Regions from separate parts of the Paenibacillus pedocola genome, predicted to be linked through region 1. Evidence: riboswitches for the same ligand, from Rfam matches in the RefSeq annotation. Region 1 holds a riboswitch; each other region holds the start of a gene.
The links. A riboswitch is a leader RNA that binds a small molecule or an ion and turns the genes downstream of it on or off. The one in region 1 is predicted to bind thiamine pyrophosphate.

Region 1 (7,944 bases):
GCCGCTGTTCGCCGGAACCATCAGATGGTTCAGCGGATGCCTTACGATGGCAGCGACCGACTTGACGGGGATCTGCTCCCCGCGGGCCATGAGCACTTGCGGCTGGTAGCTGAGGGCCAGGTCGACTTTGCCTGCGGCGACCAGCTTCAGCGCGTCATTACTGTCTGCTGGCATCTGGATATCCACATCCAGGCCTTGCTCGGCAAAATAACCGTTCTGCTGTGCGGCATACAAGAAAGAGTGGACCGCATTGGGATACCAGTCGAGCATAATTGTCAGCTTATGCGGCTGTGCGCTTTTTACATCGGAAGACGCAGTTGGAGCAGAGCTTGTTGAGCTATTAGAGTTTCCACAGCCGCTGGTGCTCAGACTCAGACACAGAAGTAATAGTAGCGGGGCAAATCGGATCTTTCTTTTCCATGTGGATGCAGATCTGTTGTTAGGAATCATCGATGAATGCCTCTTTTCTTCAAAATATACTTTTCAAGCCCGGCTACACCGAGGAACAGGACGACGCCGAGGGCGGACAGCAGAAAGACGGCGGCGAACATTTCGGCGCTTTGCAGATTACCGGCCATCCGGCGGCTGAAGTAGCCGAGTCCCCGGCTGCCGCCAAGCCATTCCCCGATGGTCGCACCGATGACACAGTAGACGATGGACAGCTTCAGTCCGGAGAAAAAGGAAGGAAGCGCCAGCGGAATTTGCGTTTTTCGCAGGATATGCCAGCGGTTTGCGCCAAGCGTCAGCAGAAGCTCCCGGTAAATCTTTCCGCTTTTATGCAGACCGTCATATGTACCCACGACTACTGGAAAAAAGGCGGTTAAGAACACGACGGCAACCTTGCTCCACAGCGTATAGCCGAACCACATGATAAAAATGGGTGAGAGGGCGATCAGCGGAATCGTCTGGCTGATAATCAGCAGCGGATAGAGCGCTTTTTCCAGCGGTCTGAACATGTGCATACCTGCGCCCAGCAGGGTGCCACAGCTTACGGATAAGGCAAAACCAATCAATACCTCCTGCAGCGTGGCGGGAAGATGCTGCTCGAACAGCAACCGCCTTTGTTCTATAAGTGCTGTCCAGATGGCGGAAGGGGCAGGGAGAATGAAAGAGGGAACCAGTCCAAGACGCGATACGGTTTCCCAGACTGCACAAGTCAACAGCATCAATAGCATAAAAGGCCCGTAATCCCGAAATGGCTTCCTAAAAAACATGGCTTTCATGCAGCCTCCGCTCTAAATCCTCCCGCAGCGCGACGAATTGCGGTTCATAGTTCATTCTGTAATGTCTGGGCCTCGGCAGATCAACAATCAGCTCCTGCAGTCCACTTCCGTTCATCAGATAAATCCTGTCGCTGAGCAGCAGAGCTTCTTCAAGATCATGTGTAATGAACAAGACTGTCTTTGCAAGCACACCCCACAGGTTCAGCAGCCAGCGGTGCAGCTCCCGTTTGGTGATGGCATCCAGCGCTCCGAAGGGTTCGTCCAGCAGCATCAGTTCATTTCCGGCGGCCAGCGTGCGCAGTACGGCGGCCCGCTGGCGCATCCCGCCAGACAGCTCGTGCGGATAGGCCATCTCCATATCGGCCAAGCCAAAGCGTCCCAGCATGCCGCGGATAAATGCGGTAGCCTCGGTCTTGGAGCAGTCCTTCTTCAGTTCCCAGGGCAGCAGACAGTTGTCCAGGACCGTTCTCCAGGGAAGCAAAAGATCCTGCTGCGGCATGTAGGCGACCCGCCCGAGGCGTAAAGCAGCTGTAGGCGAGGGGACTCCGTGGACACGGATCTCTCCGCTGGCAGGCTCCATTAATCCGGCGATAATCTTGAATAATGTGCTTTTTCCGCAGCCGCTGGCACCGACAACAGAGATGAATTCTCCTTGATGAATGCTCATCGAGAGCCCAGAGAAGACCGGAGCCTTGAGGGGCGTGTCAAACGAATAGGACAGGTTTCGAATAGAAATCATTTCCGTAATAGATCAGCCTCCTTAAAAGTATTTAATAATAATAAAGACCCATCCATCTCCAAGGGAGACAAATGGGTCTGAAAGTTTCAGTCAGTTAGATGCTGCGGCACTGCTGATCATTTCTGCTCCACTTCCCTCCGCTGGTATGATCCAGATCAGGTTCCAAGGGTCCGGAGCATTATCTCCGTCTCAGTCGTTGGACTCCCCTAGTGAAATAACAGGTCGATATTGAATTCGTAATTGCTACTTAATATACCATAAACTCACATCTTGTAAAGGGAGCGGATTTCAGGGCTGCGGCAGTCCGGTCACGAACAGCGTAATGATTCCCTGCGAGATTTCCTGTTTGGTTGAGCCATGCAGCTTCTGCTGATACCAGAATCTCTCCGTTGTTGGAAGTGCGGCGCAGCAGTTTGGCCAGAATGGAATTAGCGAATCTCTCTGATGGCATACAAGTGCTGCTAGGGGGGGCGTGATTTCCGTGTGGAATATTCGCCTGTTTCTGGGCAAGATAAATAACGCCGGCTATATTCTGCATTTTTAGTATCTGCAACACCAGCGATATACCTACCGACACTTTTCGGGGGAATTGCTTGAATTTACCTTACATCATAATTCCGATGTTTATTATCGGAAAAAATGATTGACGAACATGACGTGACGGTGTACTATTCAATTTGCCGATATAAACATTCGGAAGCTAAAGAGAGAAGAAGACAAAGAAAAGATACGAGAGGGGATTTTTGTAATGAAAAAATTTAGTCTAACGATCCTATTGCTGCTGACAGTGGTCCTGGTAGCTGCCTGTGGCAATAACAACAATAATACGGCAGCCGAGCCATCAGCGGCAGCAAATGAAGGTACTGCTGCAACGGCAGCACCTGCCGCTCAGAACAGCCTGGAAGCTGTTAAAGCCAGCGGCAAGCTGCGGATCGGAACGGAAGGAACCTATGCACCGTTCACCTTTCATGATGCAGACGGCAAACTTACAGGTTTTGACGTAGAAATCGCAGAAGAGGTCTCCAAGCGTCTTGGTGTCGAGCCGGAATTTTTTGAAACGCAATGGGATGGCATTTTTGCAGGTATGGATGCCAAACGTTTCGATGTAATCTTTAACGAAGTGTCAATTACAGATGAACGTAAGGTGAAATATGATTTCTCCGATCCGTATATTGTCTCCAAAGCGGTGTTGATCGTGGGTGAGAACAACAATGATATCAAAAGCTTCGCTGACTTAAAGGGCAAAAAAGCCGGACAATCGCTGACCAGTAATCTGTCGGACATCGCCCGCAAGAACGGTGCAGAAATTGTGGATACAGATGGCTTCAACCAGGCTATTGATCTTTTGACCTCGGGCCGGATCGATGCCACAGTAAACGACGGTTTGTCTTATTTGGATCTTAAGAAGCAGAAACCGGATGTGAAAATTAAAGTGGTTGATGAAATCGCCGAGGGTTCCCACAGTGCAGCTGCCTTCTTGAAAGGCAACGACGAACTGGTGAAGGCTGTTAATGACGCATTGGCTGCCATGCAGAGCGATGGAACCTACCTGAAAATTTCCGAGAAATATTTTGGTGCTGACGTTTCCAAATAACATGGATGGACCCTGGCTGTAGCGGCCAGAAGGTCTGAGAAGGATGTCTGAATTATGGATGACCGAAAAATACAGATTTTCCTGGATTCGCTGCTGCCCCTGTTTAAAGCAGGGGTGGCTTTTACCATTCCGCTGGCAGTAGTCTCCTTTGTGCTGGGGCTGATGCTTGCCGTGGCTACTGCACTTATCCGTCTTTCGCCCTGGAGAATTCCGAAGCTGATCGCTCGGTTCTATGTATGGATTATTCGCGGAACCCCGCTGCTCGTCCAACTGTTCATTATTTTTTATGGACTGCCTGCGGCCGGTATTATTCTGGATCCGTTTGTTGCAGCTACCATCGGGTTTACGCTCAGTGTGGGGGCATACTCCTCAGAGGTGGTGCGTGCCGCCATTCTTTCCATACATAAAGGGCAATGGGAGGCAGCGTTCTCGGTCGGGATGACCCGGAGCCAGGCGCTTCGTAGGGTTATTCTCCCGCAAGCCGCACGGGTATCAGTTCCACCTTTGGCGAATTCGTTCATCAGTTTGGTAAAAGATACATCGCTTGCAGCGACAATCACGTTGGTTGAAATGTTCAAAACGTCACAGCAAATTACAGCAAGAACCTATGAACCGCTGCTGTTATACTGCGAAGTTGCGCTCTTCTATCTGCTGTTCTGCTCCGTGCTGTCGGCGCTGCAAAATTACCTGGAGAAACGGCTGGACCGTTACTCAGCGAGATAAGGGGATGTACCTATGATTGAAATACGTGATCTGCATAAATCCTTCGGTTCGCTGCAGGTACTGCAAGGCGTCGATCTCAACGTTGAGCATGGTAAGGTGCTGGTGATTATCGGCCCGTCGGGATCCGGCAAAACCACGCTGCTGCGCTGCTTCAATCTTCTGGAGCTGCCTGATCGTGGGAGCATTTCCCTGGATGACATTAAGCTCGACTTTACGTCCGACGGCAAAATTCCGCAGCGCTCGGTGCTGGCGCTTCGCCAGAAGACAGGAATGGTCTTTCAGTCCTACAACTTGTTTCCGCATATGACGGCCCTCGGCAATGTGATGGAGGGTCAGGTGACCGTTCAGAAACGCTCCAAGGAGGAAGCCAGAAAACGGGGAGCTGAGCTGCTGGCCAAGGTTGGGCTAGCCGATAAAGCGGACGCTTATCCGTTTCAGCTGTCAGGCGGCCAACAGCAGCGCGTGGCGATTGCCCGGGCGATGGCCGTGGAACCGGAGGTGCTGCTGTTCGACGAACCGACCTCAGCGCTCGATCCCGAGCTGGTTGGCGAGGTGCTGAAGGTGATCAAGCAGCTTGCCGCCGAAGGTATGACGATGGTTATCGTCACCCATGAGATGAAATTCGCCGCCGATGTGGCAGATGAGATTATATTGATGGATGGCGGAGTTATCCTTGAGCAGGGAACGCCGCAGGAAGTGCTGGAGCATACCAAGAATCCCCGCGCCCTGCAGTTTCTGAACAAGCTTAGCGGCGAGGAAATATGATGATTTGGCCTGCAAAATGGAGCTTCTGCTTCGAAGCCTTTATCCGGTGATTTGCAGAAGCCCTAGAACTACACAAAAGGCAGTCCACGAGGAAACCCGGGACTGCCTTTTTGCTATATTTATTCAATTCAATGTTTCTTCGCAGGGGAACAATAATGCAGTCGAGATTTAGCTCTGCGGTGCAGCCTCAGTTTTGGATTTCAGGTATTCCAGTGCATTGTAGAGCATTACAGCTGCTTCAGCGCGGGTAAGCTCGCTTTTCGGATTAAATTTGCCGTTTGCATCCAGGGTATTGATATTGTATTTCAGGGAGCGCTGGACACTGCCCTGATACGAGGGATCCAGTGCATCATCGTCAGCGATATCCACCGGGACAATATTAATCATAGGCAGATTGCCTGCTTTTTCTACGCCCTGAATCAGGAAGTTCGTGAACAGCTCCTTGGTAATCGGCTTGGCCGGATCGATATCTGCCGGAATTTCAATGCCATTATAGTAGGCGTTAATGAAGGCCTCTGTATACCAGACATTGTCCTTTACCTTGCTGAAAATACTGCTGGCTACAGGAGCCTTGTTGAAATCAATCGCAGCCAGGCTCAATTGCAGACCGCCGGAGATGAACTGTACCCCTTGGGCTGTCGTCACTTTGGAGCCTGGAAGGAACTGCGTATCAGATATCCCTTTAATCAGGCCTTGTGCTTTTAGCGCGTTAATCTTGTCTTTGCCGGTCACATTGCTAATATCTTTGAAGGTACCACCTGCCGCAAACATAGGACTCCCGAGCGAAAAGGAGAGGAGCGAAACCGTTGTTATTACAGCAAAAGCATTCTTTTTCATGTTCATCACCATTCCACCTCTGGCTTTAGTTGGGCCGCTTGGCCATGTTCAACTCCTTTGACGCAGCAGAATGTGGAAAAGTTGCATGCCAGCTATAATTTTGTCTTTACTGAACTGCTTACATATTCTCTTGAAACAGCAGGTTGCGGTAGGGGTATTTACTGAACCGGGTTTTGAACAGCAGGGCCAGGCCGTGCTCTTCTATTGTTACAGACTTAAGAGTTTGGGCCTTGATGAATCTGCGGACCATGGCATTGACGGTTTTGTTCTGATTTCTATTGATTGCCGCAGCCAGATCCTCGGCATAGCTTTGGGATACAGCAAGCTTCTTGTAAAAAGGCAGAACAGCCCGGGCAACGGCGCGGTGTACCGTGGTACTAAAGGTGAATTGCACTGAGCCTGGCGGGATCGTCGTCCCATTCGTGTAGAAGGCAACAGGCAGCGGGAAAGGAAAAGAGATAAAATATCCGATGCCATTCGTTCCATAATTCTTCACACCGGCAAGAGTGGGTATACCGGATAGCAGCCGGCCCATCAGACTGAGGTCAGCTTTGACTACAGCGGCCGACCATTGCCTGGCAAAGCTGCGGTTTCCGGCAATTTTCCGGTAAAAGGGCAGCATGGCCTTGGCTACCCGGCGCAGAACACGGGCTGTTACGAGAGGCTGGACTTGCTGTCTTCGGTTTGGTTGTGCCATCCGGACCATCCTCACATATTGGAATTAACTCTCTATATGGTATGGATTCTTGCCGTCTCGCGGATGGGCAGGTGTTTAGTCCCTGGATATTTTTGATTCATTGTGCGGAATTTGGGGCATTAATGGTATAATGAATGTAGACACTTTTCATATTCCGGTAATTTTGCTATGATTATATCGTAATGATTACTATTTAGTGTGGGCTTTAACTTGTGGACATGAATTTGTCTCAGAGTCAGAGACTATGGATGATGGAAATGCTTCCGGAAAGGTGGGAGATCTGAGTGAACCCAATTACGAATATCAGCCAGCAGTTTGCCGCGCAAAACTATAAATTAACACCGCAGCGTGAAGCCATCGTGAAGGTGCTGCTCGACAATGAAGAAGAGCATCTAAGCGTAGAAGAAGTTTATATGAGAGTGAAAAGCAGCTATCCGCATCTTGGCCTGGCGACGGTCTACCGGACCTTGGAGCTGTTGTGCGAGCTGCATATTGTGGAGAAAATGAATTTCGGCGACGGCGTGGCCCGTTACGATTTGCGGGACCATGACCATGCCCATATGCATCATCATCTGATCTGCAATGTCTGCGGCAGACTGGAGGAGATCAAGGATGATTGGCTTCTGGAGCTGGAGCAGCGGCTCGAGGCGGAATACGGCTTCAGCGTGACGGACCACCGGCTTGACTTCAAGGGAACCTATAATACCTGTAAGCGGACCGGCTGTAAGGGTGATAAGGAACGCCAGGCGGTATCCTGACTCAGACAGTCTGTTATGATTAAGTTACAGCAAAAAAGCAGGGCTGCTCTGTGCAGTCCTGCTTTTTTTGTATTGCTATAGTTCAACCTTTAAGGCCTGGAGGGCACAAACGACTTGATCCAGTTGCCAAAGCTGCCCGGATTCCGCGTCTGCACCAATACAACGCCTTCGCCGCGGAAACGGCAGACGAGAGCTTCCCCGCTGGTCAAGCTGTTCAGCCAGCCGGTGGCTGCTTTTTCTATCTTATAGTCCATATAGTCCGGCCAGGCTACCAGATGTCCGTTGTCGATAATCATCTCTTCGCCAGGCTCCAGATTGATCGCATGAATCGCCCCGAAAGAGGAGAGGAAGACTGTTCCGCTGCCGCTGATTTCGACAATGAAGAAGCCTTCACCGGAGAACAGGCCACGGGTCAGATTCTGCATCTTGGTATTGACCTGAATGCCGTGGGTGCCTGCAAGGAAGCCGTCTTTCTGCACGTACAGCTTGTACGATCCGTCCAGCTCAATGGCTTGAATATCACCGATCGCACCCGGAGACAGCAGCACTTCACATTGTCCCCGCGTTGCTGCCAGCTCCTGGAAGAAAAATTTTTCTCCGCTCAGCAT
Region 2 (7,944 bases), 2.8 Mb from region 1:
TGAAGAGAGCATCCGGAACTGCGACGTATTTTTGGTGCAATCCCTCGCTCATCCTATTAATGAGCTGTTCGTAGAGCTGCTCGTTATGATTGATGCGGCCAAACGCGCCTCAGCCAGAACGGTGAATATTATTGTCCCTTATTACGGCTATGCCCGGCAGGAACGCAAATCCGCACCGCGCGAGCCGATCTCGGCCAAAATGGTTGCCGATGTACTGACCACTGCAGGCGCTACCCGTGTTATTACAATCGACCTGCATGCGGCGGCGATCCAGGGCTTCTTCAATATTCCGGTGGATCATCTGACCGCACTCGATCTGATTAGCGGCTATCTGAAGATGAAGGGCATCTCCAATCCTGTGGTCGTATCACCCGACGCGGGACGCGCCTCCATGGCCGAGAAGCTCGCCAGCCGGCTTGATTCGCCCTTTGCCATTATGATCAAGAAGCGTCCGGCGCACAATGAATCGGTGATCACCCATGTGATTGGCGATGTCGAGGGACGAACTCCGGTTATTATCGAGGATCTGATTGACACCGGTACGACGATTGTGAACGTGGTGGAAGGCCTGAAGGAACGTGGAGCCAAGAACAGCATCGTCTGTGCAACACATGGTCTTTTCTCCGGTGATGCACTGGCCCGCATGGACCATGAGAATATCGACGAAGTGGTCGTCACGGATTCGATTGCACTGCCGGACGATCATTCTACCCGGTATAAGGTGCTATCGGTAGCACCGATGCTGGCTGAAGCCACGCGCATTATTATTGAAGGCGGTTCAATCGATAAATTATTCAGAGACGCGGGAATTTAATTTCCCGTGTTTTTTTCTGAAATAATGCATGGAAACCGCACTCCTGACCGCTTCATCTTTTTTCCTGCCGGCCGCCTTCCCTTAGCTTGAGAATCCCCCTGCCACATGTGGTATACTGTGTGAAGGCAGCTACGGCCAGAAATGGAAACGATAGAATGCTTAAGGTGGGAGCTCGGGTGCCGCTTAGGCGCTGCTCTCCTATTTTTGTGAGGATAAGGAAGCTTTATGAGGGAGGTGCCTTGCTTCCATGATTGAGAGAACTTCAGATGACGCGGAGCCCTGCAATGTAATTCCGGTTACTCTGGATGCCAATTTTTTCTTTGAAAGAGCCGTACGGTCGCTGGACCGCTTTCAATATGATAAGGCATTGAAGAATTTTCGCAAAGCCGTTGAATATGAGCCGGACAATCCGGTGAATCACTGTAACATGGCGGGTATATTATCTGAGATGGGCAATTATCAAGCATCCAATGATATTTTGACCCATGTGCTGGAAAAGATTGATCCCGCAATGACGGAATGCCACTTCTATATGGCTAACAATTTTGCCAATATGGAGAGCTTTGAAGAAGCAGAGCGCTCGCTGGTCACGTATCTGCAAGAAGATGCAGCCGGTGAGTATCTGGCAGAGTCTGAGGAATTGATGGAGCTGCTGCAATATGAGCTTGACCGTCCTGCGCCGCTGATCCGCATCCGCAGCCGGGAAGGGGTCGTGGAGCATGACCGTGCCCGGAGCCTGCTTGAGGAAGGAAAGTTTCCGCAGGCAGTCAAGCTGCTGGAAGAGATCGTGAAGAACACGCCGGATTTTCTTGCAGCACACAACAACCTGGCGTTGGCCTATTTCTATATGGGCCGTTTCGTCAAAGCCAAGGAGTGTCTGGGCGAGGTGCTGGAACAGGACCCGGGCAACCTGCACGCCCTTTGCAATATGGCGATTTTCCTGCAGTATGCCGGTGATCAGGACCAGCTTGCCGCTCTGCTTAGAATGCTGGAAGCGACCGTGCCTTTTCATCAGGAGCATGTCTTCAAAATGGCTACAACGATGGGCATCCTGGGCAGACACAAAACGGCCTACGGCCATTTCCGCCGTCTGCTGAAGGATGAAGAGGTGGGCGGAGATGCCAGCCTCTATCATTACTGTGCCGCCGCCGCAAGCAACAGCGGCCTCTACGGTGAGGCGCTTCGCTGCTGGAGACAGGCTGCGAAGCTGGATCCGGAATCAGCGGTGCCGGGCTTCTTCCTGTCACAGCTGCAGCAGGCACTGGCCGAAGACCGGGCGATGTCGCCGGTCAGCTATAACTACCAGCTGCCTTTTCAGGAGCAGCTTAAGCAATGGAAAGACAATACCAGCAGCTTCACAGCAGAAGTCCGGAGCAATCCGCTGCTGCGCGCGTCGTTCTTCTGGGCGCTGCGCTACGGTGATTCCGGTACCAAGCTGCAGGTCACAGAGGCGCTCCGCTGGATTGAGGATGAGGAGATGTCCGAAGTGCTGCGGGAACTGCTGGAGCAGGAGCCGCTTCAGGAGGATAAGCTGCAGGAGGCAGCGCTGCTTAGCCTTCAGCGGCTAATCGGCAGCGCTCCGGAGGAGAACGTGGCTCTTAAGGAAGACCGGGAGGCCGCACCGACTCAGTCTCATAAGGGTCTGCCGGAGTGGAAAGAAGACTGGCAGCGGATTGTTGATCATACGCTGGCCGTGATGGACCGGAGATACGATGCCCTTCAGAAGAAGGATGCGGAGAATCTCTGGAAGCAGTTCATCGGCAGCCTGTATCCCGATGTGCCACGCTTTAGTCACACAGAAGGCTGGTGTGCCGCCTTGGAATACTTAACAGCCAAGCTGCACAGCCGTCCGGTGACTTACCGTGAGGTGGCCCAGCGTTATGATGTCTCTGCCTCGATGGTCAGCCGGTATGCACGGCGGATCGACAGCGCGTGCGGCACCTTGAAGCTGATCGCGGAGCCGGGAGACTTGTCCCCTTCCACAGAGAAGATATAAGGGCATGAACCGCCGCCCTCAAGTAATATAAGCAACCAGGTATAAATGATGCCCGATTCTGCATCCTTATATTGTTCACCGGAAACGCGGATCAGGCTGCTTCCTAGAAGCCCCCACAGCCGTTTCTTCGAAGTAAATAATCACCCACTTGTAAGGAGGCCAATGTGATGTACAAAACAATTGTAATCGGAACAGGCCCGGCAGGGCTGACTGCCGCAATTTATTTGGCACGTGCCAACCTTAGCCCGCTTGTAATTGAAGGCTTGCAGCCGGGAGGACAACTGACAACGACGACAGAAGTGGAGAACTTTCCGGGCTTCCCTGAAGGCATTCTTGGACCCGATCTGATGGACAACATGCGCAAGCAGGCTGAACGTTTCGGGGCAGAGTTCAAGAACGGCTGGGTGGATTCCGTCGATTTCTCGCAGCGGCCCTTCAAAGTAACCGTGGATGGGCTTGGTGTACTGGAAGCGGAGTCGGTCATTATTTCGACCGGTGCTTCCGCCAGATATCTGGGCATCCCCGGCGAGCAGGAGAATGTGGGGCGCGGGGTCAGCACATGCGCTACCTGTGACGGCTTCTTTTTCCGCGGCAAGAAGATTATTGTTGTTGGCGGCGGGGACTCCGCAATGGAGGAAGCCAGCTTCCTGACCCGCTTTGCCTCCAGTGTAACCCTGGTGCACCGCCGCGAGGAGCTGCGCGCATCGAAGATTATGCAGGACCGTGCGCGTGAGAACAGCAAGGTGGCCTGGGCGCTTAACCGTACACCGCTGGAAGTGACCGTTAGCGATACGGGAGTCAAAGGGCTGACTGTGCGCAACAATGAGACAGGTCTGGAAGAACTGCTGGAAGCGGACGGTGTCTTCGTTGCCATCGGGCACACACCGAACACGGCCTTCCTGGGCGGACAGATTACGACCGATGCTAACGGGTACATTGTGGTGAACCCGGGCACGACCGAAACGAACATTCCCGGCGTCTTTGCTTGCGGAGACGTGCAGGATACCCGGTACCGTCAGGCCATCTCGGCAGCCGGAACCGGGTGCATGGCGGCCATGGATGCCGAGAAGTTCCTGGAAGGCACCATGGTGCATGACTGGAGCGAAACGCTGGATAAATGAGGATGAAGGTTCGCCTTTATATCCGGCCGTTGACAGAGCATATCCCGGTAGAGTAGATTTAATGTAATTTAATAAGATGCCCACTAGGGGAGCCTGAATTGGCTGAGACGGAAAAAGTGAATTTCCGGACCCTTGAACCTGATCTGGATCATACCAGCGTAGGAAAGTGGAGCCGGACTTTTATTTCGTATAGCCTTCTTTGGCTGTTCCCAGATAAAGCCGCTCCAGGTGGAGCGGCTTTTTTGCTGCATATTCTTATTCAAAGACCATGTTGTTCACCCAACAATCTGAGGAGGAGAAAAAATGCCAGGAACAGTGAAGCAGGAAAACGTAAATCTCTCGGGATTTCCGGGAAGCCGTAAAATCTATGTAGAGGGTTCACGCCCGGACATCCAAGTCCCGATGCGTGAGATTAGTCTTACCCCTACCAGGGGAAGCGCAGGCGAAGAAATCAATGCGCCGGTGCGTGTATACGACACGAGCGGGTTATATACCGATAAAGTTGAACAAACGGATATACGAAAAGGGCTGCCGCCTCACCGTTTATCCTGGATTGCAGAACGAGGGGATTCGGAGGAGTACGAGGGAGCAGCCCCGCAGGAGGAGGAAAACGGGAAAACAGCCGCCTGCGTGACAGAGAGCTTTCCGGGATTACAGCGGCGGCCTTTAAGAGCGCGTCCAGGTACCAATGTGACCCAGCTGCATTATGCGCGGAAGGGAATCATTACCCCGGAGATGGAATATATTGCGATCCGCGAGAACATGAATCCTGAATTTGTGAGGGATGAGGTAGCTTCCGGACGTGCAATCATACCTGCTAATCTCAACCACCCGGAAAGTGAGCCCATGATAATCGGCCGTAATTTCCTGGTGAAGATTAACGCCAATATCGGTAATTCCGCAGTTTCCTCCTCCATCGAAGAGGAAGTGGAGAAAATGAGATGGGCCACCCGCTGGGGGGCAGACACCATAATGGATCTCTCCACCGGTAAAAAAATTCATGCCACCCGCGAATGGATTATCCGCAATTCTCCGGTACCGATCGGCACCGTTCCGATTTACCAGGCACTTGAAAAGGTAAACGGCAAAGCTGAGAGCTTGACCTGGGAGATTTACCGTGACACTCTCATTGAACAAGCGGAGCAAGGTGTGGACTACTTTACCATTCATGCGGGTGTTCTGCTGCGCTATATTCCGCTTACGGCCGGACGAATGACCGGTATTGTCTCCCGGGGCGGCTCCATTATGGCTGCATGGTGCCTTGCCCATCATCAGGAGAGCTTCTTATATACGCATTTTGAGGACATTTGCGAAATTATGAAGACCTACGACATAGCCATTTCCCTGGGCGACGGACTGCGGCCGGGCTCCATTGCCGATGCCAATGACGAAGCCCAGTTCGCTGAGCTGGAAACACTGGGAGAGCTTACGGAAATCGCCTGGAAGCATGATGTTCAGGTTATGGTAGAGGGTCCCGGTCATGTGCCGATGCATAAAATCAAGGAGAACATGGATAAACAGCTGGACATCTGCCGGGAAGCCCCTTTTTATACACTGGGCCCGTTAACCACGGATATTGCTCCTGGTTATGACCATATCACCTCAGCAATTGGTGCAGCAATGATCGGCTGGTTCGGAACGGCGATGCTCTGTTATGTGACTCCCAAAGAGCATCTGGGGCTCCCAGATAAAAATGATGTGCGCGAAGGCGTGATTACCTACAAAATCGCTGCCCATGCTGCCGATCTGGCCAAAGGTCATCCGGGTGCCCAGGACCGTGACAATGCGCTGTCCAAAGCACGGTTTGAATTCCGCTGGCGCGACCAGTTCCATCTGGCGCTGGATCCGGAGCGGGCGCTGGAGTATCACGATGCGACCCTTCCGGCAGAAGGAGCCAAGACGGCGCATTTCTGTTCGATGTGCGGTCCGAACTTCTGCAGCATGCGGATTTCCCACGGCATTCAAGAATCAATGAACCAGCTCACCTAACAGGTGAAATACTAGGCTGTCTCCCGGGCTGTAAAGGCTGTGGGAGACGGCTTTTTTTATCTGGTCATCGGGTCCGGAGGCGTAGCCGCTTCTTTTTAAAACTTAGTGATTGCAATCACTATTCGTTCTAAGGGCCTATGCTAAGCTGTTGTTGAGAAGGATTCTCATTAAAAAGGAATGGTGCACATGAACAAAGTGCTGAGAATGGATGAATCCATATTCGAGCTGGTAAGCCGACACCCTGAGGTTACCGGCATTATGGTGGAGCTGGGGTTTCAGGATATTGCGAAGCCGGGGATGCTGCAGACAGCAGGCCGGTTCATGACCCTGTCGAAGGGAATTAAGCTTCGGAAAATGGACCCGGATACCGTGCGGCAGACGTTTAAACGCCATGGTTTTGAGGTTCTTGAATAGAGCAATTAATACGGATAATAAGGAGCGATACCAATGAGTGAATTGATCAATAACCGTGAAGTGGACGTACCGGAACAGACCCGCCGCCAGGCGATGCTCAAGGAGATCATTAAAGAGCTGCATGCCGGTAAAAGTGTAGAGGAAGTCAAAGCGCGTTTTGCAGAAGCAGTGGGCGATGTGACGGTGGCGGAGATTTCCGCAATGGAGCACTCGCTGATGACAGAGGAGGGCATTCCGGTAGCAGAGGTGCAGCGGCTGTGTTCGGTGCATACGGCCATCTTCAAGGGCTCGATCGAACAGATCCACCGTTCCTCGAAGCCGGAGGAGCAGCCGGGCCATCCGGTGCATACCTTCAAGCTGGAGAACCGCGAAATTGAGCGGCTGGTGAATTTCCGTCTGGAGCTGCATGCCGGCAAGTTTCTGAAGAATGACAGCGAAGAGATCATCTTTAAGCTGCTGGAGGATCTCAGCCTGCTGCTGGATCTCGACAAGCATTACAGCCGCAAGGAGAATCTGCTGTTCCCTTATCTGGAGAAGTATGGGATTTACGGTCCGACCAAGGTGATGTGGGGAGTCGATGACGGCATCCGGGCCATGATCAAAGCAGCCAAAGCGGCGCTTAGCCAATACAGCGGGAATAAGGAAGAGATCGGTGCCCAGTTAGCTGAAATCATCAAGGAAGTAAACGAGATGATCTTTAAGGAAGAGAATATTCTGCTGCCCATGGCGCTCGATAAGTTGACCGAAGACGAATGGGTCAAAATCGCCCGGGAAAGCGACGAGATCGGCTTCTGCCTGACCTCACCGGAGCAGGAGTGGATCCCCGAGCGTGCTGCTGAACCGGAAGGAGCCGCTGTGCAGGAAGAATCCGCAGGCGAAAGCCCGCAGGGCTTTATCCGCTTTGAAACAGGACTGCTGTCGCTCCATCAGCTGGAGACTGTGCTTAACCATCTGCCGGTGGATTTAACCTTCATTGACGAAAATGACGTTGTCCGCTATTTCTCGCATGGTAAAGAACGGATCTTCGCCCGGACCAAGGCCGTTATCGGCCGTACGGTTCAGAACTGTCATCCGCCGCAAAGCGTACATGTGGTGGAGAAGCTGCTGGAGGACTTCAAGGCGGGACGCAAGGATGCAGAGGATTTCTGGATTGCTATAAAGGATAAGTTTATTTATATCCGTTATTTCGCTGTCCGCGATGAAGCGGGCCGCTACATGGGCACACTGGAGTTTACCCAGAATATCGCCCCGATCCGCGCGCTGGAAGGCCAGAAACGGATATTGTCGGAATAAGGCCACAACTTTACAGAAGTGCAATAGGTGCGATGCAAGACAGATCGCGCCTTTTTGTGCGCTTTCTAACCGGAGGAGTTCATTCGGGTTTAAGAGCGTGCCGGGACGATCAAGTCATAGATTTTGGTGGTAACGCATACAACGTTAATATGACTGGGGAGGGCGCTGCAAGTGTTCTTTGAAGCCTGTCCGGATTTGTTTATTCTGTGCTTAGGAAAAATGATACACCCGGGTGTGTCACCATTCCTTGACCGCAGGGTATGCTTCTATTATAGTGGGTACGTAGGATTAACTATTTTAGCATAGAAAAAGGTGGC
Region 3 (7,944 bases), 650 kb from region 1:
ATTCACTTCGATGCTGACGGAAGAGAAATATTCCCGGAGAATCTTCACACAGTCCTTCACATAAGCAGTCGGGCTCTCTTTGCGCGACTCTCCGGTAAGTACCAGAAGGTGGCGGAAGCCGGAAGCTGCTATCACACTCGCCTCCTGCCTGAGCTCCTCAGGGCCCAGCTTTTTTCTCGGAAAATCATAAATAGAGCTGAAGCTGCAGTACGTGCAGTGATTGACGCAAAAATCAGCGAGGTACATCGGTGTGAACAGCTGCATGACATGCCCGAAATGCGAACGGGTCAGCTGCTGTGCACGCTGTGCCATCTCCTCCAGGCAGGACGCTGCAGCAGGTGACAGAAGGGCTTGCAAATCGTGTTCATCCAGGCGTTCCTTACGAAGCGCCCGCTTCACATCCTCCGCTGCGTACTGCTTCCATAAGGTTTCGTAAGGAAGCTGTTCCAGCCGAAGCACCGTTTCATAAAAGCTCATATTCCTCCCCCATTCCACTTAGGTAACTATCAGTTCAAAAATCCCGTCAGCGGTGATGAATGGACTGCGGCCTCCTCCACCGGACCGAGTCCCGCCAGGTAAGCCTTCCGGCCGGACGATACGGCCTCACGGAAGGCCTCGGCCATCAGCAGCGGATCGCGGGCGGTGGCAATCGCTGTATTCAGCAGCACTGCGGAAGCGCCCATTTCCATCGCTTCTGCCGCTTCTGAGGGTCTGCCGATTCCGGCATCTACAATAATGGGAAGATCCACCTCAGAAATCAGGATACGCAGCAGTTCTTTGGTCTTCAAGCCGCGGTTCGAACCGATGGGAGCCCCCAGCGGCATAATGGCTGCGGCGCCGGCTGCCTTCATCCGCAGTGCAGCGGACAGATCCGGACTCATATAAGGAAGCACCACGAAGCCCTCGGCGGCGAGTATTTCTGTAGCGCGGATGGTTTCGCTATTATCAGGCAGCAGATACTTCTGGTCGCTGATCACTTCAATTTTCACCCAGTTGCCAAGGCCGCCTGCTCTAGCCAGTCTGGCAATGCGGACGGCCTCTTCTGCTGTGCGTGCGCCGGAGGTATTGGGAAGCAGCGTCATCTGGGAAGGAATATAATTCATAATATTCTCTTGGCTCTGCGGATCAACCCGGCGCAGGGCCACTGTAATTACCTCTGAGCCTGACGATGCTACAACCTCGGGGATCAGAGTATTACGGCTGTATTTACCGGTTCCTATAAACAAGCGGCTGGTTAATGAAATGCCGCCGAGTACAAAAGGATCTGACATGGGATTCGCCTCCTGGTTTGAAAAATATCAAATAAAAACAACTTGCTGAATGAAGGACCGAATACCGGACAATTGCTGCCGGAAGAAATGAGAATATGTCCTCAGCCCCCGCCGACGAAATGTACCAGCTCAATCCGGTCGCCTTCCCCAAGCGCAGTATTTATGTAATTGTCTTTGCCAACAATGTCACCGTTCAGCTCTACAATGACCAGCCGTTTGTTCCATTGCGGCAGGCTCAGCAGATCAGCCACAGTCCGGCAGTCGTCCGCAAATTCTCCGGGTTTGCCGTTAATAATCAGCTTCATGCCCCCTCACCTCCTTTACCTTCAGCCTGTATAACAGCTGTCCTGTAGGCATGTGCGGCAGCCAGCGGGTCTTTCGCACTGCAAATGCCGGACATTACTGCAATGCCAGCCGCCCCCTGCCGGATGACTAGTCCGGTATTGGCCGGTGTAATCCCGCCGATCGCAATCAGCGGAATACTGCACACCCGCGCAGCATCCGCCAGCTGTGCAAGCCCCCGCTCCTGCTGACCCGGCTTGCAGACCGAAGGAAATACATGCCCGAACAGGCAGAAGTCAGCCCCTTGCCTGCCTGCTTCCTCCGCCTCCTGCACCGAATGCACTGACTTTCCCAGCCGCAGTGCGGGAGCAGCGGCGTGTGCGGCAGATAGCGGCAGGCTGTGCCAGGCCAGCTGAACTCCAGCCGCACAGGCCGCCAGCGCAACATCCACCCGGTCATTGATGACCAGCTTGGATGATGGTACCCCCGCCAGTAGGAGCTTTCCGGTCATGTCCAGCAGCTCCCGGGCGGACCGCTGCTTTTCCCGCAGATGAATAAAGTCCAGCAGCGGATGCACAACCGCCGTGATTGCAACAAAGTGAGCCGCCTCCAGCTTCCCGTCCGAAATCAAATGAATTTCAGCCAGCTTTATTCACCTTCCTTCGCCCTTAATAACACCAAACGCAAAAAACTGCCCCCCGCAATAGGAGGCAGTCATAAATGTATACAGAAATACGGGCTGGGCTTCTAGACCCGCTGCGCTGCAGTCAATTCATTCTCCACTTTCCTACGCTGGTATAAACCAGATCAGGTTCAAAGGGTCCGAACCGTAAGTTCGTCTCAGCCTCGCGGCACCCCTAGTGACAATTTCATATGCTGTTTGCTAACGTGGTCTATATTAACATAATATTCCTACAAAAAGCTAGCCTGTCAGCCGTTAATAATCTCGCCGCCGTTCACATGAATAACCTGGCCGCTTACATAGGAAGAATCACTGGAAGCCAGATATACATAGGCTGGTGCCAGCTCCTCCGGCTGTCCCGGACGCTTCATCGGCTGTGTGCCGCCGAACTCACTGACCTTCTTCGCGTCAAAGGTGGATGGAATCAGCGGTGTCCAGATCGGGCCCGGAGCCACAGCATTGACTCTGATGCCTTTATCCGCCAGATTCATTGACAGTGAGCGGGTGAAGCTGAGAATAGCTCCCTTGGTGGATGAATAATCCAGCAGCTGCGGGTTGCCCCTGTACGCCGTAATTGATGTCGTGTTAATGATCGTGGACCCTTTTTTAAGATGCGGCATAGCCGCTTTGGTCAGATAGAACATCGAGAATATATTCGTGCGGAAGGTCCGCTCCAGCTGTTCAGCAGTGATGTCCTCTATTTTCTCCTGAGGGTGCTGCTCGGCGGCATTGTTGATCAGGATATCCAGCTTGCCGAGACCTTCCACTGTCTTGTTGATCAGATCCTGGCAGAAGGCTTCTACGCCGATATCGCCGGCAATCAGGATACACTTTCGTCCTTCCTGTTCCACCTGTCTTTTGGTTTCCTCGGCGTCGCTGTGTTCGTTCAGATAGGAAATAACGACATCCGCACCCTCCTTGGCAAAATGCACGGCAACCGCACGTCCGATTCCGCTGTCTCCACCAGTTATAAGTGCAGCTTTGCCCAGCAGCTTGCCTGCTGCTTTATAGGCGGATGTCTCAAATTCAGGCAGCGGGTTCATTTGACTTTCGATTCCCGGCTGTTGGTCCTGCTCCTGTGGAGGCAGGGTTTTTTGTGGCTGTTTGTTATCTGGCATGATCCATTCTCCTTTCGCTTTTACACATGGATGGTAAATTTCATCATCTTAGGATGGCTCAGGATGGGGAGGTTATGCACTGTGCTAGTCTTTAATACAAAATGACTTTACGATATGTTACTTACCACAGTTAAGCGGCGGTCAAACGAAAATACAGTCGTTTTTAACAAGGAAGCTTTATATACTTAAGAATAGACTCAATGAGATCGGTGTTAATAAGGGAGGTACGCTGCATGACTAAAAATAACCGCAATATTATCGTCGCTGTCAAAGGTGTCATCATCAACGAAGGGAAAATCCTGCTGGTCCAGCGTGCGTCTGCGGATGCTGTAGGCGGGGGCACCTGGGAGTGTGCCGGCGGAAAAATAGAGTTCGGAGAAGGCCTGGAGGCCGCTCTGGTAAGAGAAATTAAGGAGGAGACTGGTTTAACGGTCAATGTGGATAATCTGCTGTATGCGGCATCCTTCTTAACTGATCCAGCGAGACAGGTTATAATTATCACCTATTTATGCCGCAGCGCGGAACAGGTAATCCGGCTGTCAGAGGAGCATACCGACTACAGATGGTGTACGAAGGATCTGCTCCACCGCCTGCTGCCGCCGCAGATTTTTGCCGAATTTGTGAAGTATCATGTCCTGGAGCTGGAGGAACTTGAGTAAAATATACCCGACAACACAAATTGCCCCGGCAGCCGCGGCCGCCAGGGCAATTCCTCATTCTCCGGTCTTAAATAATGTGTCTGTACACCATGAAGAAAATCATAAGAATCAATACAACCATAAGCAGCAGGCTCATCGTCCGCAGCTTACCTGTATGGGCAGTTACATCACGGTTCTCACGGATTCCTGCTGCAGCCAGGCGGAGCGGCTTGTTCATGATCCCGCCCAGCGCGAACATGGCCAGGAGCAGCACTACAACTACTGCCATCCATGCCACAGTATAATCCCCTTGTGACATCATATAACCGCCAGTTAACAGCTGAATGACCAGGCCATACTGGGCGAAGCGGTTGAAGCCGCTAACTGCACTGAGCGTGCCCTCTTTAGCCGGAGCGGAAAGCTTCTGTGCACCGCTCAGAATAAAAGGGAGCACCAGATAAAACCCGAGTGCCAGCGTCCCGATCATATGTAGGAAAAATAAAAAACGGTCCATCCTTTACCTCCTCCATTTTTCGCTGTGATTTATGTTACATTCCAATTATACCCGACTGCATCCCACAAGAAAAGAAAACCCCCATTTCTCTTTAAAAAATGGGGGCTGCTATCGTATTTTCCTAGAGTGTAACTGCAGAAGTTACTGCACGTACTGAATCTGCCGACTTATCCAAGGCCGCCTGTTCTTCAGCGGTAAGCTCCAATTCATAGATCTTCTCAATGCCGTCCGCTCCTAGCAGGGTTGGAACACCCATGAACAGCCCGTCATAGCCGTATTCCCCTTCCAGCAGGGCAATGACAGGGATGATCCGTTTCTTATCTTTGAGAATCGCTTCAGTCATCTGCACCAGGGAGGCTGCCGGCGCGTAATACGCGCTGCCGTTGCCCAGCAGGCTGACAATTTCTCCACCGCCAACGCGGGTGCGCTGTACAATCTCTTCAATGCGCTGCGCTGGAATCAGCTTGTCGATCGGAATGCCGCCTACACTCGAGTAGCGTACAAGCGGAACCATATCGTCCCCGTGTCCGCCAAGCACGAAGCCACGCACATCTTCAACCGAAACGTTCAGCTCCTGGGCGATAAACGTGCAGTAACGCGCCGTATCCAGCACACCTGACTGACCGATTACGCGGTTTTTGGGGAACCCCAGCGCATGATAAGCGGCATAAGTCATTGCATCCACCGGGTTGCTCAGGATGATGACGATAGACTCCGGAGCCACACGCTTAATGTTCTCGCAAACGGATTTGACAATACCGGCATTGGTATTCACTAAATCATCGCGGCTCATCCCCGGCTTGCGGGCAATCCCTGCTGTGATAATAACGATATCAGAATCCGCTGCATCCTCATAATCTGAAGTGCCGGTAATCTGGCTGTCGAACTTCTGCACAGGAGCGGCTTCCAGCATGTCGAGCGCCTTCCCCTTGGTCGGATTCTCCAGCTGCGGAATATCAAGCAGTACTACATTTCCCAGTTCCTTTTGTGCAAGCATAAGCGCCGTAGTAGCTCCGGTAAAACCGGCGCCCACGACTGTAATTTTATAACGTTTGATGGCCACAGGTGGACCTCCTAATTTTCATTAAAATTTTATTAATGCTTATCTTCGCACAAAACGGGCCTCCGGAGCATACGCTCCTTCAGCCCGATCCGCTGTGATTACCTTACAGGTGATTGATAATTTCGTCGGCGAATGCCGAGCACTTAAGCTCTGTCGCGCCTTCCATCTGGCGGGCAAAGTCGTAAGTTACGGTCTTGTTGTTGATCGCAGTGCTCATGCCTTTATAGATCAGATCCGCCGCTTCCTGCCAGCCGAGATGCTCAAGCAGCATAACACCGGAAAGAATTACTGAACCAGGATTAACAACATCCTTGTCCGCATATTTAGGGGCCGTTCCGTGAGTAGCTTCGAAGATCGCATGGCCTGTCAAATAGTTAATATTTGCTCCCGGTGCGATGCCGATGCCGCCAATTTGTGCAGCCAGCGCGTCAGACAGGTAGTCCCCGTTAAGGTTCAGCGTAGCGATCACGTCGAAGTCAGTCGGGCGGGTCAGCACCTGCTGCAGCGCAATGTCCGCAATGGCGTCTTTAACAATGATTTTGCCGGCAGCTTCTGCTTCCTTCTGGGCCGCATTTGCAGCTGCTTCTCCGTCACGTTCCTTGATGACATCATATTGATTCCAGGTAAATACTTTATCGCCGAACTCCTGCTCAGCCACTTCATATCCCCAGTTCTTAAATGCACCTTCGGTGAATTTCATGATATTACCCTTATGCACCAGCGTCACGCTCTTGCGGCCATGCTTGATTGCATATTCTACCGCAGCACGGACAAGGCGCTTCGAGCCTTCAGAGGATACCGGCTTAATACCGATTCCGGATGTTTCCGGGAAGCGGATTTTGTTCACGCCCATTTCCTTCTGCAGGAACTCGATCACTTTCTTCACTTCTTCAGAGCCTTCTTTATACTCGATACCGGCATAAATGTCCTCTGTATTCTCCCGGAAAATAACCATGTCCACCAGCTCCGGATGTTTCACCGGTGAAGGAACTCCGTCAAAATAACGCACCGGACGCAAGCATACGTAGAGATCCAGCTCCTGGCGCAGCGCCACGTTGAGTGAGCGGATACCACCGCCGATTGGCGTCGTCAGCGGTCCTTTGATCGCTACGATGTACTCGCGGATTGCTTCCAGGGTATCGTTCGGCAGCCATTCACCATATGTATTGAAGGCTTTCTCGCCGGCAAACACTTCGTACCAGGCTATTTTTTTCTCCCCGCCGTAAGCTTTGTCTACAGCAGCATCAAGTACACGCTTGGAGGCTTTCCAGATGTCGCGGCCTGTGCCGTCGCCTTCGATAAACGGAATGATCGGATGAGCCGGAACCACCAGTTTGCCATTTTCAATCGTGATTTGTTCGCCTTCTGTCGGCAGATCGTACTTCTCCAATTTCAACATTTGTGGGGATTCCTCCTAAAAGTTTTGTGGGCTACGCTACCTTGACATTACATCTACAAAAGCTGCCCCGGAAGCATTAGCTTAAGCTAGTTTAGTGCAGCAGGCGCTTCCCGGGTTAACTCACTGTTCAAAAAAGCTCCCTGGGAAACGTCTGCCGGGTCCGCCGATACGCGCTGCGTACCTATAATTCTACTAAGGGGCGATGGAGCCTGCAAGTCCTCTTAATTATCTCTCGTCTACCGGAACGTATTTCTGTTCAAGCATTCCTGTGTATTCAGCACGCGGGCGGATGATACGGTTGTCCTCGTACTGCTCCAGAATATGCGCTGTCCAGCCCGAAGTCCGGCTGATCGCAAAAATCGGTGTAAACAGCTCACGCTCAATGCCCAGCTGTGTATAGACTGAAGCGGAATAGAAGTCTACGTTCGGCTTCAGCCCCTTCTGTCCGGTAATCAGCTCCTCAATCTTGACGGACATGTCGTAGAGCGTGGTATCATTCTTCATCGTTCCAAGCTCCTGCGACATCTTCATCAGATGTTTGGCGCGCGGATCGCCGTTCTTATAAACTCGGTGCCCGAAACCCATAATCTTCTCGCGGCGTTCCAGCTTGGCGCGGATATAAGGCTCTACCGCCTCCAGGCTGCCGATCTCCTCCAGCATCTTCATTACGGCTTCATTCGCACCGCCATGCAGCGGTCCTTTGAGCGCGCCGATGGCCGAGGTTACACCGGAATAAATATCGGACAGTGTAGCTACGGTTACCCGGCTGGCAAAAGTGGACGCGTTAAGCTCATGGTCAGCATGCAGCACCAGAGCCGCATCCAGCGCTTTAACTGAAATGATATCGGGCTGTTTGCCCCACAGCATATACAGGAAATTCTCAGCGATCGATACACCTTCTCTTGGGGCTACCGGCTCCAGGCCTTTACGGATACGTGCAAGCGCAGCGACAAGCGTAGGAATCTTAGCCTGCAGCT

Region 2: it holds a riboswitch for thiamine pyrophosphate, as region 1 does, so the genes downstream of both, thiC (phosphomethylpyrimidine synthase ThiC) here and QU597_RS12755 (ABC transporter ATP-binding protein) in region 1, are expected to answer to the same signal.
Region 3: it holds a riboswitch for thiamine pyrophosphate, as region 1 does, so the genes downstream of both, QU597_RS09825 (thiamine phosphate synthase) here and QU597_RS12755 (ABC transporter ATP-binding protein) in region 1, are expected to answer to the same signal.

What each region holds. Positions count from the first base shown of each region.
Region 1 is NZ_CP134223.1:2,962,692-2,970,635, forward strand. It holds gene QU597_RS12745 (ABC transporter substrate-binding protein) at 1-450, opposite strand, end outside; gene QU597_RS12750 (ABC transporter permease) at 447-1,214, opposite strand; gene QU597_RS12755 (ABC transporter ATP-binding protein) at 1,204-1,890, opposite strand; TPP riboswitch at 2,078-2,180, opposite strand; gene QU597_RS12760 (hypothetical protein) at 2,210-2,413, opposite strand; gene QU597_RS12765 (amino acid ABC transporter substrate-binding protein) at 2,711-3,556, shown strand; gene QU597_RS12770 (amino acid ABC transporter permease) at 3,611-4,279, shown strand; gene QU597_RS12775 (amino acid ABC transporter ATP-binding protein) at 4,292-5,044, shown strand; gene QU597_RS12780 (S-layer homology domain-containing protein) at 5,213-5,887, opposite strand; gene QU597_RS12785 (hypothetical protein) at 6,000-6,578, opposite strand; gene QU597_RS12790 (Fur family transcriptional regulator) at 6,863-7,336, shown strand; gene QU597_RS12795 (TIGR00266 family protein) at 7,426-7,944, opposite strand, start outside.
Region 2 is NZ_CP134223.1:160,282-168,225, forward strand. It holds gene QU597_RS00810 (ribose-phosphate diphosphokinase) at 1-814, shown strand, start outside; gene QU597_RS00815 (tetratricopeptide repeat protein) at 1,062-2,810, shown strand; gene trxB (thioredoxin-disulfide reductase) at 2,978-3,931, shown strand; TPP riboswitch at 4,007-4,113, shown strand; gene thiC (phosphomethylpyrimidine synthase ThiC) at 4,235-5,920, shown strand; gene QU597_RS00830 (DUF1858 domain-containing protein) at 6,107-6,334, shown strand; gene QU597_RS00835 (DUF438 domain-containing protein) at 6,368-7,627, shown strand.
Region 3 is NZ_CP134223.1:2,308,976-2,316,919, reverse strand. It holds gene thiH (2-iminoacetate synthase ThiH) at 1-477, opposite strand, end outside; gene QU597_RS09835 (thiazole synthase) at 507-1,271, opposite strand; gene thiS (sulfur carrier protein ThiS) at 1,373-1,576, opposite strand; gene QU597_RS09825 (thiamine phosphate synthase) at 1,573-2,184, opposite strand; TPP riboswitch at 2,321-2,422, opposite strand; gene QU597_RS09820 (SDR family oxidoreductase) at 2,484-3,353, opposite strand; gene QU597_RS09815 (NUDIX hydrolase) at 3,587-4,012, shown strand; gene QU597_RS09810 (hypothetical protein) at 4,080-4,505, opposite strand; gene mdh (malate dehydrogenase) at 4,627-5,568, opposite strand; gene icd (NADP-dependent isocitrate dehydrogenase) at 5,672-6,967, opposite strand; gene citZ (citrate synthase) at 7,193-7,944, opposite strand, start outside.